DNA from 2 places in the Psychrobacter sp. PSP genome. Region 1 is predicted to be linked to the other one. Evidence: riboswitches for the same ligand, from Rfam matches in the RefSeq annotation. Region 1 holds a riboswitch; the other holds the start of a gene.
What was found. A riboswitch is a leader RNA that binds a small molecule or an ion and turns the genes downstream of it on or off. The one in region 1 is predicted to bind thiamine pyrophosphate.

Region 1 (7,754 bases):
GGCAATATACATATCGACATTGGCATCTGGTAGCGCCTCATATAACTTACCAAGCAATGATGGCAGCACGTAATTGCCAATCGTGGTACTCGCCCCGATATGTATCTGCCTCGCTTGATATTGGTGATAATGTTCAAGCGTGAGCGATTGACCCAAGATAGCCTGTGCCTGTATATAAATAGGATGGGCATTGGGATGCTGATTAAGCCTGCGACCGACGCGCTCAAACAATGGCATCTGTAATCTAGACTCAAGCTCTGTCAGCGCACTGCTGACCGCCGACTGTGATAAATGCATCTCTTCACTGGCACGGCTGGTGCTACCTGTCTGGTAAATACTGACAAAAACAGCGAGCTGCTTAAGTGTAATCTTTGGCAATGTCTGTACAGATTTTTTCATGTTATTGATGATGCCTTATGTCATTTTTTAGCCTGTCTTATTCGCTATACATGTCTTTTTTTGCTACTCATGCGCGGTATATCTATTTCTACCGTAAACACTAACCTAAAATATCGATAGTTTATATCTTATTAATCTGTTTTTATTATAAATATAGTCAGCTTATACTGTCTACTCATAAGCTTATGCTTATTTTAATATCAGTAATAGGATATGCCTCTTATGCATACACTAGCCAAATCAGTCAGTCGTTCAGTGAGTAACTACATTCCAAGCCAACGCCACTTGGCTGGTTTGGCTGTGGTACTGATCGGTAGTGCATTCTGTCTATGGTTAGATACGCGTTTGGATGCGTGGTCGAACGGACGTATCGTTGGCTTATCCTCTTTAACGCTCGCGATTTTGCTGGGTATGGTCTTGGGCAACACCGTCTATCCAAATTTTGCTGAACGCTTAGGTAGTGGAGTCGCTTTTGCAAAAGGTCAAATTTTACGACTTGCGATCATGTTTTATGGGTTCAAGCTGACCATGACGCAAGTGGCGAGCGTTGGTATGCCAGCGATTATGACCGATGCTCTCGTCCTGACGTCAACCTTTATACTGACCTATTGGATCGGCACCAGATGGCTAAAAGTCGATAAAGAAACCGTTATACTCATCGGCTCAGGCGCGAGTATCTGCGGGGCGGCGGCTGTCATTGCTGCAGAGCCAGTGGTCAAAGCTCAAGCACATAAAGTGACTATTGCTGTGGCGACGGTCGTGGTCTTTGGCACCATGTCCATGCTGCTCTATCCTTTTCTCTATCAGCTTGGTTGGTTGCAGCCTTGGCTTAGTGCCCAGCAGTACGGCATGTACACGGGCTCAACCGTACATGAAGTGGCGCAAGTCGTGGTCGCAGGCAATGCCATCAATACTGAGATTGGCGACACTGCTGTCGTGACCAAAATGATACGGGTGATGATGCTCGCACCTTTCTTACTTGTGCTCTCATTTGCGCTAACCAAAGATCGCTCCGTAGATAATGCCGCTATAGAACATGAAGGTAGTAAAAGCGAGACAGCATCATTTATGAGCCGCGTCAAGCAAGTCAAAGTGCCATGGTTTGCGTTTATTTTTATCGGTATCGTCTTATTACATACTTGGGTGCCAATGTCTGCAAGCATTGAGCGTAGTATGGTGAGACTAGATGACGTACTGCTTACGATGGCGATGTTTGCGCTAGGTCTAACCACGCATCTAAGCGCGATCAAGCAAGCTGGCGTCAAACCTCTGGTATTGGGTGCGGTGATGTTTGGCTGGTTGATATTGGGCGGTGGTCTGATCAATATCGGTATTAGCTTTATATAATAAGTCAATTGCTCATGCTTATTGACTTACCTCAGTACCCAGTACAAAAATGCCTCTAACTATCCATATAGTCGGAGGCATTTTTATATCTGTCGTTTCATTTAATACCAAATCACAGACGAAAAAAAAAAACGAACCCTAAGGTTCGCTTTTTTACATCTTTTTATCTATCTGTCTATAAAGACAAATTAGATAGCAACGATGTTATGTGCTTGTGGGCCTTTTTGGCCTTGAGTTACAGTGAACTCAACTTCTTGGCCTTCAGCCAAAGTTTTGAAACCTGAGCCTGAGATTTCGCTGTAATGAGCGAAAACGTCTGCGCCGTTTTCTGGAGCGATGAAACCAAAACCTTTAGCTTCGTTGAACCACTTAACTGTACCTTTTTGAACGTCTGACATAGTCATAACCCTGATATTTAATTTATTTGTGGTCTAATAGACCGATAACGCTTGCAAATAGCTACTGAACGATAAATATTAAAACGAAGGATTATAACTAATACTACGAGGTAATGATTTGGTGCAGAACTGCTCTTAAGCTTGGATGTATTATAGGGGGAACATCCTAGTATCGCAAGCCTTATCTCAGGTTTTATGTAACTGGACTTAACTATTGCCCTATATTGGCGACTTTATTTGGCATTTGGCAGACGAAACAAATAGACGGCAACCCCGCTACAGACCAGTGCTACCAGCCATGCCGCCCATGTCATATCAGCGGGCAGACGATAAAACAACATGGCAGTCGATATCGCCATCATGATGGTCGCAAGCCACTTAGCATAGAGCGGTACTGCATGATTTTCTTCCCAATCACGGACGTATTTGCCGAAGTATTTGTGATTGATCAGCCAAAAATGAAAGCGCTTAGAGCTACGCGCCCAGCAGCCTGCTGCAAGTAGTATAAAAGGCGCAGTCGGCATCACAGGCAATAAAATACCGATAATCCCTAAGACAAAAAACACCCAGCCAAGCGTCACAAAGGTCCAGCGTATCATTGGACTTCTAGATTGGTTGGTCTTAGGCCTATGATAAAACGCTTTTTTATTATGGGTCATATAAGTGATGTCGATGGACGGTGCGGTGAATGATTTTGGTAGCCATCAAAAGTATTTACATAGCTACTTGTATGAATAACCAAGCATGCAATATCACCAAAAATTGTACAAGCCCATTTATACAAGCTTTTTGCTATCGATCAGTATCGTTGGTTAGTGATTGGGTAAGTACCAATGACAAATACTGCGCTCTTCTATTAACACGTCGATTGCAAGCGCTTATAAGATTGAAAGCGCTTATAAAAAGCCAACACAAATGTGAACTGTTATAAAGGGCGGTTAACGAGCGTCAGTCATCACCTTTCATTGTCATTCCTTGTACGCTTGCATCGCCGCTTACAAGTCGTCTATAGTAGAACCTCAATAAAATTGATGCAGCATAGGAAACGCGCTCGATTAAATGCTACTTTTCTTGCTTGCTGTGACTGCGTCTCCAGAGGCTGCGAAAAATAGCGTTTAATCTTGCTATACCATTTTTATAATGGTTTCACTATATGATGATGCAGTAGCTATCGATAATAGCCATTAGCAGTACTGATCAAAAATAATGCAGCACCACTTAACCTTGTCGGGGTGCTTTGCTTTTAACCTTGTAACGATTGTTAAAACCATCGCTGAGACACACCCGTGAACCTGAAGCAGTTAGCACTGACGTAGGAAACAAGCATGACAGACCCTAAGCAGTCTATAAATAAGAGAAATCTCTACCTGACGCGCTGATCTGATAGCGCCTTACATGTTGAGATTTTGCCTTTCTTGTTTTGCCTTTTTTGTTTTGTTTAAACAGCATCAGTCTGATTGTTTTCTATCATTAATAAGGAAACAACCATGCAGCCGACCACCAAATTGACCCTTACCCTCGAATGGTTCTTAAACCCTGATCACCTACCTTTTATCGCGGGTATGACCACAGGCGCATATGAGCAGGCAGGGCTAGATATCACTATTATCGAGCCTGATGACCACTATGATGGCTTTGCTGAATTGCAAAACCAAAGTATCGATCTGCATGTGAATGAGCCGATTCATCTGTTTGAGCATTACGCGCCGAATCTGCGTGCGCTTGGCTGTTTTTTTGAGACCGATGGCGGCATATTGATGCAGCAGTCCAGTATGGATAAGCTCAAAAACAATCAACCGATTCGCATTTGCACCCCTGCTGCTGAAGAAAAAACCAATCGTATTGGCTTTGAGATATTAGCGCGCTATGCCAAAAAAAATGGCTTCACTATCAGCCGTGACAATGTGAGCTTTGTACAAAAAGACTTTTACCATATAAAAAACCTGCAAGAAGACCCAAGTCTCGATGGTGCATGGCTGTGCTTTTATAACTTTGAAGGGGTTGAGGCGACTCATGAAGGGCTAGACTTTACGTTTATCGATCAGCATCTGTCACCTTATCCGAACTTTTCGGCGTTAGAAATCCTCACAACTGATGAGATCTATAGCGCGAAAAAAGACGCGATAGATACTTTTATCCAAGTGACAAATCAGATGACAGAGCTGTGTAAAAATGAGCCTGAGTCTGCGCGCCGCATGTATTATGACTATAGTAAAACTGAGGCGGATACGCTGATGGATGCGATTATTGATAATACGTTAGGCAGATTGATTACACCGATCACACCTGATGCGAGTAAGTGGCAAGAGCTACGCGAGATGCTGGCCGAGATCGATATTGTGACGTTGACTGATGAGCAGTACCAGTCGCTGTGGGCATTGTAGATACTTTAGAGTTTAAGATATTTTAAGTGATAAAAAACCGCCATAGTGTTTGGTGTGGCGGTTTTTGTTATCAGCTTAAATTTTCATATAGTTTTAATTATGTTAATCCTTAAATGACTCTTCTTGTATGTCTGGTATGTTCAAAATATATTTCATAATTATTTTGTGTCTACCTCTTCTTTCCTTGAGATTATTAACTCCCTCTTTAGCCCAAACCATATATTCATGATCATATACATCCAAACTGTCAAATTGGTTCAATATTTCACTAAATTTCGATATATCCAAGCTATCTAATTCACTATAATTAGCAAGAGCAATGAACAATGAGAACATATTAGCTTTGTTAAACCACATTGATTTATCATCTAACTCAAGTCTTAGATAGAACTCAGCTACTTTTTCAAATCTATTTACAATCTCATCTTTCATATTGAAGTCTTCCAAGTAAAGCAACAGGTATTCATCTACTTTATCATTTCTAGTATAAAAACCTGCTAAATATGTAGAGACAATATTCAAGGTGTACTGAAGATTAACTTTTCTAGAAATTTCTCTTATAGAAAATATTCTTTCATCAGTAAGTAATTTTTGTATGTTCTCACAGCTATTTGTTTTATCTCTAGCCCAGTTCAAAAAGCTTTCTGGTATATTAGGGTCAAGTTTGAAATCTTCATTATCTTTATCAGCTAAATTTACATCTATTTGATTACATAGCATTTGACACACTAGCATGAAATAAGATGCACCGTATTCAGAAGCTTTTTTCTCTATACCAGTAAGAGAGTCTGAAGTTCTATTAATTCTTTGGAATATATCCAATAGTCTAGGGTCAGTATTTTTAATATCTAGCTCACATACTGGTATCTCATATTTGAAGAAATTAGCTTTTTCATCTTCGCTAAAATCTTTGAAATATCTACCATCTATATGATATTCGTTATTTACAAAAGAAACAATCGCATTAGACCTTTGTTGACCATCAACAATACAGGAGGTCGATATCATTCTTTCCACGTCAATCTCCCCCTTAGAAATAAATATCAATGGAAAGGGATAACCATCTAGAACTGTTTTAATTAACTCTTTTTTATTAACCTCTCTCCAAACGAGATTTCTTTGAAAATAAGCATTAGTAATTAGGTTTCCATTTTTTATATCTCTAACAAGATTAATTAGCTGAACTGACCTGATTTGATAGGCTATCACGATTACTCCCTAATAAAATTATCTGTTTTCCAACTGTGCAAACCGTTTATTTGCTTTTGCTTAAAATTACTTTCCGACATATAGAAACAACAAGAAATACTTGAGAAAAGATCTCTATAATTGATTGATAAACTATCAAAAAAACTAGTTAACTCACTTTTTAACTCAATATTAGGTAAGAAGTTATAATTAATCATACCTAACTTAATACCATACTGATACCTTTCTAAACACTCCTTACTCTGAAACAGATCTCTTCTAGAATAATTTCTAGTTTCAGTCAACACTTTATTAAAGATTCTACAATACATCTCATTGTTGATAATGGCTAAATCAAGATCTGACTCTCCTGGCTTATACGGTTGCCCGCTTTTTAAGCTAAACCCTATCTTTGCCGATCCACAAACTAAAATATCATTTATAGGAACATCAAACTCAAGACTAACCTTGTTAAGTATATCGTCAGCTTTAACTAAGTCATTAAAAGCAAATGTAGGGTGTACTATAAAAAATCTTCTAACTATGTCATCTAAATCCATATCGTTTTGAATGCATTCAGTCAGCTGCTCTTTGTATTGCATAAATAATCTTCTTGTTCAAATAAATATGTCGTGGTCAAGAGTATCTAAAGAAATTATAGCTTCAAAAACGATTTGTTAATAGAAAAAACATACTATTGTTTATCTTTGTAATCTCTGAGCCAGACCAGTTGATAATATCGCCTCATACATCGTATACCTACCTTTTATTTAGGTGGTATGAGAAGCATTAGATTGTCTTATCAAGTATAAAATAACAAATTTCTATAATTATGTTGTTTACTAGTGTAGCTTGTCATTCATCACAAATAAACTACTTCTTACCTATTCGTATCATATCTTCCAATCAAAAAACGCCTCCATTACAGAGGCGTTTTTTATCATTATTAGATTATTACAACCGTTTCATTACAACGCCTTCAACTGCTCCATCTGCGCCGTCATCGCGGTCAACTGCCCCTCTAACTCAGCCAGTTTCGCCTTCTCGCTTTCGACCACTTGCGCTGGTGCTTTACTGACAAAGCCTTCATTGCTCAGCTTACGCGAGATACCTTCGGCTTGCTTTTGTAGCTTATCAAAAGATTTACCCAGACGTTTTAACTCAGCGGTTGGGTCAATCAGCCCTTTCATGGGTACAAGGACGCGTAGCTGGCCAACCATGCTCGATGACGACAGTGGCACTTCATTGCCTTCTTTGACGATATCCAAACTCTCAACTTTGGCAAGCGCTTTGAACTGGTTTTTGATACGTGATAGACGCGCTTCTTCATCGGCAGAGACGTTTTGTAAGAGTACTGGCAGACGTACGGCGTTACCCAGTTTCATCTCACCACGGATGTTACGGACGCTAGCAATCAGCTCTTGTAACCATGCCATATCCGCTTCGGTCTGCTCACTGATTTGGCTGGCTTCAGTTTGTGGATAGTCAGCGACCACGATGCTGTCGGTGTTTTTGCGACCCAGTAGCGGCGCGATGGTCTGCCAGATTTGCTCAGTCAGATACGGCATGATTGGATGGCTAAAGCGTAGCGCCGTCTCTAATACGTGCAGTAGTACATAGCGGATTTGCGCTTTACGCGCATCCGTCACCGAGTCATCATTTAGGCTGGCTTTGGCAAGCTCCACGTACCAATCACAGTACTCGTTCCAGATAAACTCATAGATATCTTGGCTGACCATATCGAGACGATACTGGGCGAAATGCTGATGAATGTCTTTGATACTAGAGTTCAGACGACTCATGATCCATTTTTCTGGTAGTTCCCATACGTCAGGGTTCGCCGTTTGGTCGATAGGCTTGGCATTGCTGTCACCATCGACACAGTTCATTAGGACAAAACGGCTGGCGTTCCAGATTTTATTACAGAAGTTACGATAGCCCTCAACGCGTTTCAGATCAAAGTTGATATCGCGACCGGTACTGGCTAATGAGGTAAAGGTAAAGCGCAGCGCATCGGTACCGTAGGCTGGGATACCCT
Region 2 (7,754 bases), on a different contig from region 1:
TAAGCGCGTTTTTTACGTAAGAAGACTATTTTGCCTGCGTTATTAGTCGTCATTACTTTCTAAAGCTTCGTAGTCGTCGACTGACATCGTGCTCACTTGACGAGCAGCCAGACGATCATTGGCTTCTTGCACTGCTTTTTCGACCATGGCATAGTCTGAATGGCGTACATCTTGACCACTGATATAGTTGATGACCAGCTCCGCCACGTTTTGCGCATGATCGCCGATACGTTCAAGCGAGCGCAAAATCCACATGATATTGATAACCTTTGAGACTTGTCTTGAGTCTTCCATGATATAGGTCATCAACGCGCGAATGGCAGATTGATATTCGTTATTGACCACACTGTCATTGCGCATGACCTCAAACGCCTGCTCAGCATTTGATTGACTAAAGGCTTCTAGTGCGTTGTTAAGCATCAGTCTTACCTGATTGCTCAAATGCTGCACTTCAGCATAGCCGTAAGACGATTTGCCTTGTGCGGCAATTCTGCTGGCCATTTTCGCGATTTTTACCGCCTCATCGCCAATACGTTCCAAATCTACCACGCCTTTACTGATCGACATAACCAGACGCAAATCTCCTGCGGCAGGTTGACGCTTGGCAACCAACAATAAAATATGTTCATCGAGCTCAACCTCCATGCGGTTGATATCAAAGTCCATCTCGATGACCTCTTGCGCCAGTGTCTCGTCTCTATCAATAAGTGCATGAATCGCTTTGGCCACTTGGTTGGCAGCACTATCACCCATGTATAAGAACAAACGGATGGCTTCATCAAGATCTTGGTCAAAACTTTTGGAGATATGCTTATCACTTTGCATAAGAGGTATTCCCTGAAATCTATATTTTAGTAGCGCGATATGCTGATTGAGTGAAACGACCCAACTTCAGTATTAGCTCTTCAGTACTAATTAATCGGCCCTAGCCATAGCGACCAGTAATATAATCTTCTGTCGCAGTTTGGGTAGGTTTGGTAAAGATCTGATCGGTCTCACCCATCTCGATCATATCGCCTAGATACATATAGACGGTATAGTCTGATACCCGCGCCGCTTGCTGCATGTTGTGGGTAACAATGGCGATGGTATAGTCATTTTTGAGATCTTCTATCAGATCTTCGATAGCGCCCGTCGAGATAGGGTCAAGCGCAGAGGTTGGTTCATCGAGCAGCAATATTTCAGGCTTGGTTGCGACACTACGGGCAATACACAGACGCTGCTGCTGACCACCTGATAGCGACAGGCCGGATGCTTTTAGCTTATCTTTCACTTCTGGCCATAGCGCCGATTTTTTTAGTGCCCACTCCACGCGATTATCTAGCTCGTCTTTGCTGAGCTTCTCATAGAGTTTGACACCAAAGGCAACATTGTCATAGATCGACATGGGAAACGGGGTTGGCTTTTGAAATACCATACCGACCTGCGCGCGTAGCAAGTTGACATCGATGTCTTTGCCCAAAATATTGCGCCCATCAAGGTTGATAGCGCCCTCTGCACGCATTCCTGGATACAGATCATACATGCGGTTAAAGGTACGTAGCAGCGTCGATTTGCCGCAACCTGACGGACCAATGAACGCCGTTACTTTCTTTTCTGCGATATCGATATTGATGTTTTTTAATGCCTGAAAATCATCGTAGTAAAAGTTAAGATCGCGGACTTCCATTTTTGCTTTGGGCATGTTTTTGGGCATATCATGAATACTTTGCTTGGTGAAGTCAGCAGTATTGGGTTGCTGCGATTGCGCACTATGAGACGTGGTTCTATTTAACAAGCTGTCTGTTGTACTGTTAAAGCGATCAGCCGTTGTTTCTGTGCGGGCTTTGCTTACGACATCATTCATAATATTATCCAACCTAGCTTAGTGTATTTCGTATAAATATAAGTAAATACTTGGTATCTTTGCAGCGATATCTGTCTTTATTTGACCTGACCGCGATTGCCAATAAATCTTGCCAAAATATTCAATACCAAGACCGACGCTGTGATCAGCAGCGCGGCTGACCATGCCAGTGTGTGCCAATTATCATAAGGACTCATCGCAAACTGATAGATGGTATTGGGTAAGTTGGCAATTGGCTGACCCATATCGGTACTGAAATACTGATTATTGAGGGCGGTAAATAGTAATGGCGCCGTCTCACCAGTGATACGAGCAAAAGCCAAAAGTACCCCTGTCGTCAGTCCCGCTTTGGCAGCCTTGATAGTCACTTGCGTCACCATTTTCCACTTGGGCGTGCCAAGTGCATAAGCCGCTTCGCGCAAGCTATTGGGTACCAGATTCAGCATATTCTCTGTGGTACGTACGACGACTGGAATGACAATCAATGCCAATGCCAATGCGCCTGCCCAACCAGAGAAACTTTGACCTTTGACCATTAAAGCATATATAAACAGACCAATGACAATGGATGGTGCCGATAATAAAATATCGTTCAAAAAGCGCGTCACTTGGCCAAGCATACTGCCTCTAGAAAACTCAGACAAATAAATACCAGTCATAAGCCCGATGGGTGCGCCGATGAACAACCCTGAAAACGCCAGCATGGCAGAACCCACGATCGCATTGCGCAAACCACCTGGACTCATCGGCGGTGGCGTGTCAGCGGTAAAAATTGGCAGCTGCACCATGCCTTGGAAGCCTTCAATAAACAGCGTCACCAAGATCCATGATAACCAAAATAAGCCAAACACCATGGCTGACATGGCAAACCCCAAACCCAGCTTATTCATCCAGCGACGTTTGTTGTACAGACTCTTGTTGTAACGCCCCACGCTGCTTGGCTTGGTGGTCATGGGCGCATTCATCGCATTGTTAGCAGCCATACTATTTATTTCCCATATCTTTTATCAATATCAATCGAGATCCAATAACCATGCTTAGGCTTATCGGTTACCTGCTTTGTGATCCATGCGCATGAGCATCAGTTTGGCCAACGACAGCACGATGAAGGTGATAATAAACAAGATTAAGCCCAGATGTAGTAAAGATGCTAGATGCAGCTCACTTGACGCTTCGGCAAACTCATTGGCCAATGCTGAGGTGATGGTCACACCAGAAGTAAATAGACTTGGGCTGATATTGAACGCATTACCGATCAAGAAAGTCACTGCCATGGTCTCACCGAGCGCACGACCCAGTCCCAAAATCACGCCGCCAACGACACCCGCTTTGGTATAAGGCAAGATAATCTTGAACATCACTTCCCACGTCGTCGCACCCATACCGTAGGCCGACTCTTTGAGTAGATCTGGCACCACAGAGAAAACATCACGCATGGTGGCAGCGATAAAAGGGATAATCATGATGGCAAGTACCAAGGACGCGGTAAACATCCCTAGTCCCATGGGTGCGCCTGTAAACAGCTTACCGATGATAGGTAGCGGGCCCACATGCTCAATAAACCATGGCTGAATATGCTCACCAAAGAAAGGCGCAAAGACAAACAAGCCCCACATCCCATAAATGATAGAAGGAATACCTGCCAACAGCTCAATGGCAATGCCAAGCGGTTTTTTGAGGAACTTTGGACACATTTCGGTCAAAAATATCGCAATACCAAAACTGACTGGTACAGCGATAACAATCGCGATAAATGACGTCACCAAGGTGCCATAAATAGGCGCGAGTGCCCCGTACTCATTGGAAACCGTATCCCAATTATTACTGCTATAAAACCCCAGACCAAACTCTTGGATACTCGGCCACGCCCCAACAATCAGAGACACCAAAATGCCCCCTAACGATAGGAGGACGAGTATGGCAAACGCTTTGGTAGAATTGACAAATAAAGCGTCGTAACGTTTTTGTTTAGCCAGTTGGGACCTTAAGTCTGTCATAAGTGTCTCAGCATTGAATGGGTGAATTCAAAAAATCAGGGTGTTCATTTCGTTTTATGACAGCAAACGCAACTTGACTAATGATTATCGTGAAATATAGCGATTAGTGTTTTGGTCAAATTTGCTGTGATAAAACCTCTCAAACCACTACCGGAGAATAGTGGCTTAAGAGGAAATCAAAAAGTCATTAAGCAGCTTGTACAGATCGTTTATTGCGCTGGCTTATAAACAGGCTGTCCATCGCTACCTTTGACCTCATTCCATTTCTCTTTGAATAGAGCCACTGCTGTATCAGAGAATGGGACATAGTCTAGCGCCATGGCATCATCATCACCTTGGGTATACGCCCAGTCAAAGAAGTTCAACACGCCAGCGACTTGCTGAGGATTCTCTGGTTGCTTGTGTACTAAGATGAAAGTAGCAGCAGCGATTGGCCATGCTTGATCCGTCTCAGAGTTGGTGATGACTTTATAAAAGCCTTCTTGTTGTGACCAATCGATGTCACCAGCGGCGGCAAAGGTTTCAGCAGATGGCTGCACGATATTGCCCGCGGCATTTTTAAGCGCGGCATGTGACATGTTGTTTTGCTTGGCGTAGGCATACTCCACATAGCCGATAGAGTTTTTCATGCGGTTGACGTAGCTTGAGACGCCCTCATTACCTTTACCACCTGCACCAGTCGCAGAGGTTGGCCACTTGACCGTTTTATCAACCCCAACGCTGTCTTTCCAATCTGGTGATACCTTGGCGAGATAATCGGTAAAGTTAAACGTCGTACCTGAACCATCTGAGCGGAATACTGTGGTGATGGCGGCATCTGGCAAAGTCAAATCTGGGTTCAAGGCTTTGATCGCAGGATCATTCCAGTTATTGATTTTACCCAGATAGATATTGGCTAAGGTTTCACCATCTAGCTTCAACTGACCTGGCTCAACGCCATCGATGTTAACGATTGGCACAACGCCACCAATCACGGTTGGGAACTGGATAAGACCAGACTCTTCAAGCTCTTCAGGTGTTAATGGCGCATCAGAAGCACCAAAATCGACGGTTTTTGATTGGATTTGTTTGATACCACCAGATGAGCCAATAGATTGATAGTTGACTTGGCCACCTGTGGCAGCGTTATAGTCAGAAGACCATTTGGCATAGATCGGCTGCGGGAATGATGCGCCTGCACCTGTGATATTCATGGCAATGTTTTCAGCAGATTTGAAACCCGTGTCAGCAGAAGGCGTTGCCTGAGTCTGCGTGGTGGTTTCAGCCGTGGTAGCGGCGCTACTGGTCGTATCAGCAGCTGGTTCTGCCGTTTCTGTTGACTTATTACACGCCGTAAGCATTAATGTACAACTAACGGCCACTGCTAATAACGAATAACGCATGTAGGACTCCTGAAATTTAACAACGATATAAAAAAGCATTGTTTGTGACATGAGCGTTATCTTGCCAAATCTTTATGACAGTTTAATGACAACCTCTCAAATCCTGCATTCGCTTTACACAATATTTAGCAATCGCCTCTAAGTATCAGTAATATCAAGGAATTTTAATTACTATCAATAACTCCTGTTCTTTGTATCCATGCTAAATAGCAAAATAAGCGCCTGATATTTTCATCCAAATTCCATTAGCCGTTAACGCAGAATTTTGTTAGTATGAAGAAGATTTACAACACTGACAGACTCGGGGTGCGATGTAGCATTGGCCTACTTTATTAAACGTTTATAGTTAAACATTGATAAAAGTAGCCACCTATCTACATTCGCTGAGAGATCACCCGCCGAACCTGATGCGGTTAGTACCGACGCAGGGAAGTCTTAAGCACGTTGTTATTGATGACAACGGACGCGTAAAAATACTTTTTTATCATCGCTATTGTCTAACGATGCACGCCGCATACGTAGATAACGAGAGAAGATAGAAAGCGGCGTCCACTATTTGATGACCATTAACCGCGACAATTTCTTTGCTCGCTGTTAGGTGTTGATAATATAAATTTGTCTGAATGACGAGTGTTTGCCCCGCAGCTACTGGCGGTGTTGCTTTTATTCAAAAACCAACACGCTAGGACAGCATATGACTATTTCAAACAGCAGCTCTTTTGACAATGCCTCTTTAGACAGTGCCTCAGCGCCATCACAAGTCCAAACGCACAACCCAGCCGATAACATACCTCTCGTATCAGACACCAAAGCCGATAAAAAAGCCGACGCGCTAAAGACACCTGCCCACCGCGCCGCCAGTGATGCACGCTTTGAAGAAGACGCGCGCGACTTACACCGTATCCTACCCGCCTCGCGCAAAGTCTATATCGAAGGCTCACGGCCTGATATTCAAGTACCGATGCGTGAAATCAGCTTAACGGATACGCCAGTTGGCGGTACGGGTGATAAGGATGGCGAGCACAATCCGCCTTTTTATGTGTACGATACTTCAGGCGTGTACACTGACCCCAATGTCGAGATTGATCTGACCCGCGGTCTACCCAAACTGCGTGAAAACTGGATCGCCGAGCGCGGTGATACCGAGCAACTAAGCGGTCTGTCTAGCTCATACGGGCAAGCACGTGCTCGTGATATCAGCACTGCCAACCTCAGGTTTGCTCATATTGACAAACCGCGCCGTGCCAAAGCAGGGAAAAACGTCACTCAGATGTACTACGCGCGTCGCGGCATCATTACCCCTGAGATGGAATATATTGCGATACGTGAGACGCAAAAGCAGCATGAACTGACTGACATGCGTCAACATGAGGGTGAGAGCTTCGGTGCCAATATGCCCAAAATTATCACCCCTGAGTTTGTCCGTGATGAAGTAGCCGCTGGACGTGCAATTATCCCCAACAACATCAACCACCCTGAATCTGAGCCAATGATTATCGGGCGCAACTTTTTGGTAAAAATCAATGCCAATATCGGCAACTCAGCGCTCGGCTCATCGATTGATGAAGAAGTCTCCAAAATGACATGGGCCACGCGTTGGGGCGCGGATACCATCATGGATTTATCGACGGGCAATCACATTCATGAAACTCGTGAATGGCTAATCCGCAACTCTCCTGTGCCGATTGGTACCGTACCGATTTATCAAGCCTTAGAAAAAGTCGATGGCGTCGCTGAAGATCTGACGTGGGAGATATTCCGTGATACCTTGATTGAGCAAGCCGAGCAAGGTGTGGATTACTTTACCATTCACGCAGGCGTCCTGCTCCGCTATGTACCGCTCACCGCAAAGCGTTTGACAGGTATCGTCTCACGCGGCGGCTCTATCATGGCGCAGTGGTGTCTGGCGCATCACAAAGAGAGCTTTTTATACACGCATTTTGAAGATATCTGCGAGATTATGAAGCAATACGATGTGGCGTTCAGTCTAGGTGATGGCCTACGCCCCGGCTGCTTGCAAGATGCCAATGATGAGGCGCAGTTTGGCGAACTACGTACGCTTGGTGAATTGACCAAAGTGGCATGGGAGCACGACGTACAGGTGATGATTGAAGGCCCTGGACACGTGGCGATGAACCGTATCAAAGAAAACATGGACTTGCAGCTTGATCTGTGTGCGGACGCGCCTTTCTATACCTTGGGCCCATTAACGACTGACATCGCCCCGGGTTATGACCATATCACCAGTGCGATTGGTGCGGCGATGATTGGCTGGTTTGGTACCGCGATGCTATGCTATGTCACACCAAAAGAGCACTTAGGGCTACCAAACAAAAAAGACGTCAAAGACGGCATTATTACCTATAAAATCGCTGCACACGCCGCCGACCTTGCCAAAGGTCACCCTGGTGCACAGGCGCGTGATAATGCGCTATCCAAAGCGCGCTTTGAATTCCGCTGGGATGATCAGTTCAATCTGGCGCTCGACCCTGATACCGCGCGCGAATATCACGATGAGACCTTGCCAAA

Region 2: linked by a shared signal. The riboswitch ahead of thiC (phosphomethylpyrimidine synthase ThiC) and the one ahead of HL061_RS10465 (ABC transporter substrate-binding protein) in region 1 are both predicted to bind thiamine pyrophosphate.

What each region holds. Positions count from the first base shown of each region.
Region 1 covers NZ_JABLTF010000020.1:137,432-145,185, reverse strand. The annotation lists gene HL061_RS10485 (LysR substrate-binding domain-containing protein) at 1-399, opposite strand, end outside; gene HL061_RS10480 (YeiH family putative sulfate export transporter) at 622-1,746, shown strand; gene HL061_RS10475 (cold-shock protein) at 1,935-2,144, opposite strand; gene HL061_RS10470 (YbaN family protein) at 2,378-2,803, opposite strand; TPP riboswitch at 3,363-3,480, shown strand; gene HL061_RS10465 (ABC transporter substrate-binding protein) at 3,632-4,528, shown strand; gene HL061_RS10460 (DUF262 domain-containing protein) at 4,631-5,737, opposite strand; gene HL061_RS10455 (hypothetical protein) at 5,740-6,318, opposite strand; gene HL061_RS10450 (valine--tRNA ligase) at 6,685-7,754, opposite strand, start outside.
Region 2 covers NZ_JABLTF010000017.1:78,382-86,135, forward strand. The annotation lists gene phoU (phosphate signaling complex protein PhoU) at 43-825, opposite strand; gene pstB (phosphate ABC transporter ATP-binding protein PstB) at 926-1,696, opposite strand; gene pstA (phosphate ABC transporter permease PstA) at 1,924-2,799, opposite strand; gene pstC (phosphate ABC transporter permease subunit PstC) at 2,890-3,843, opposite strand; gene pstS (phosphate ABC transporter substrate-binding protein PstS) at 4,053-5,225, opposite strand; TPP riboswitch at 5,518-5,673, shown strand; gene thiC (phosphomethylpyrimidine synthase ThiC) at 5,920-7,754, shown strand, end outside.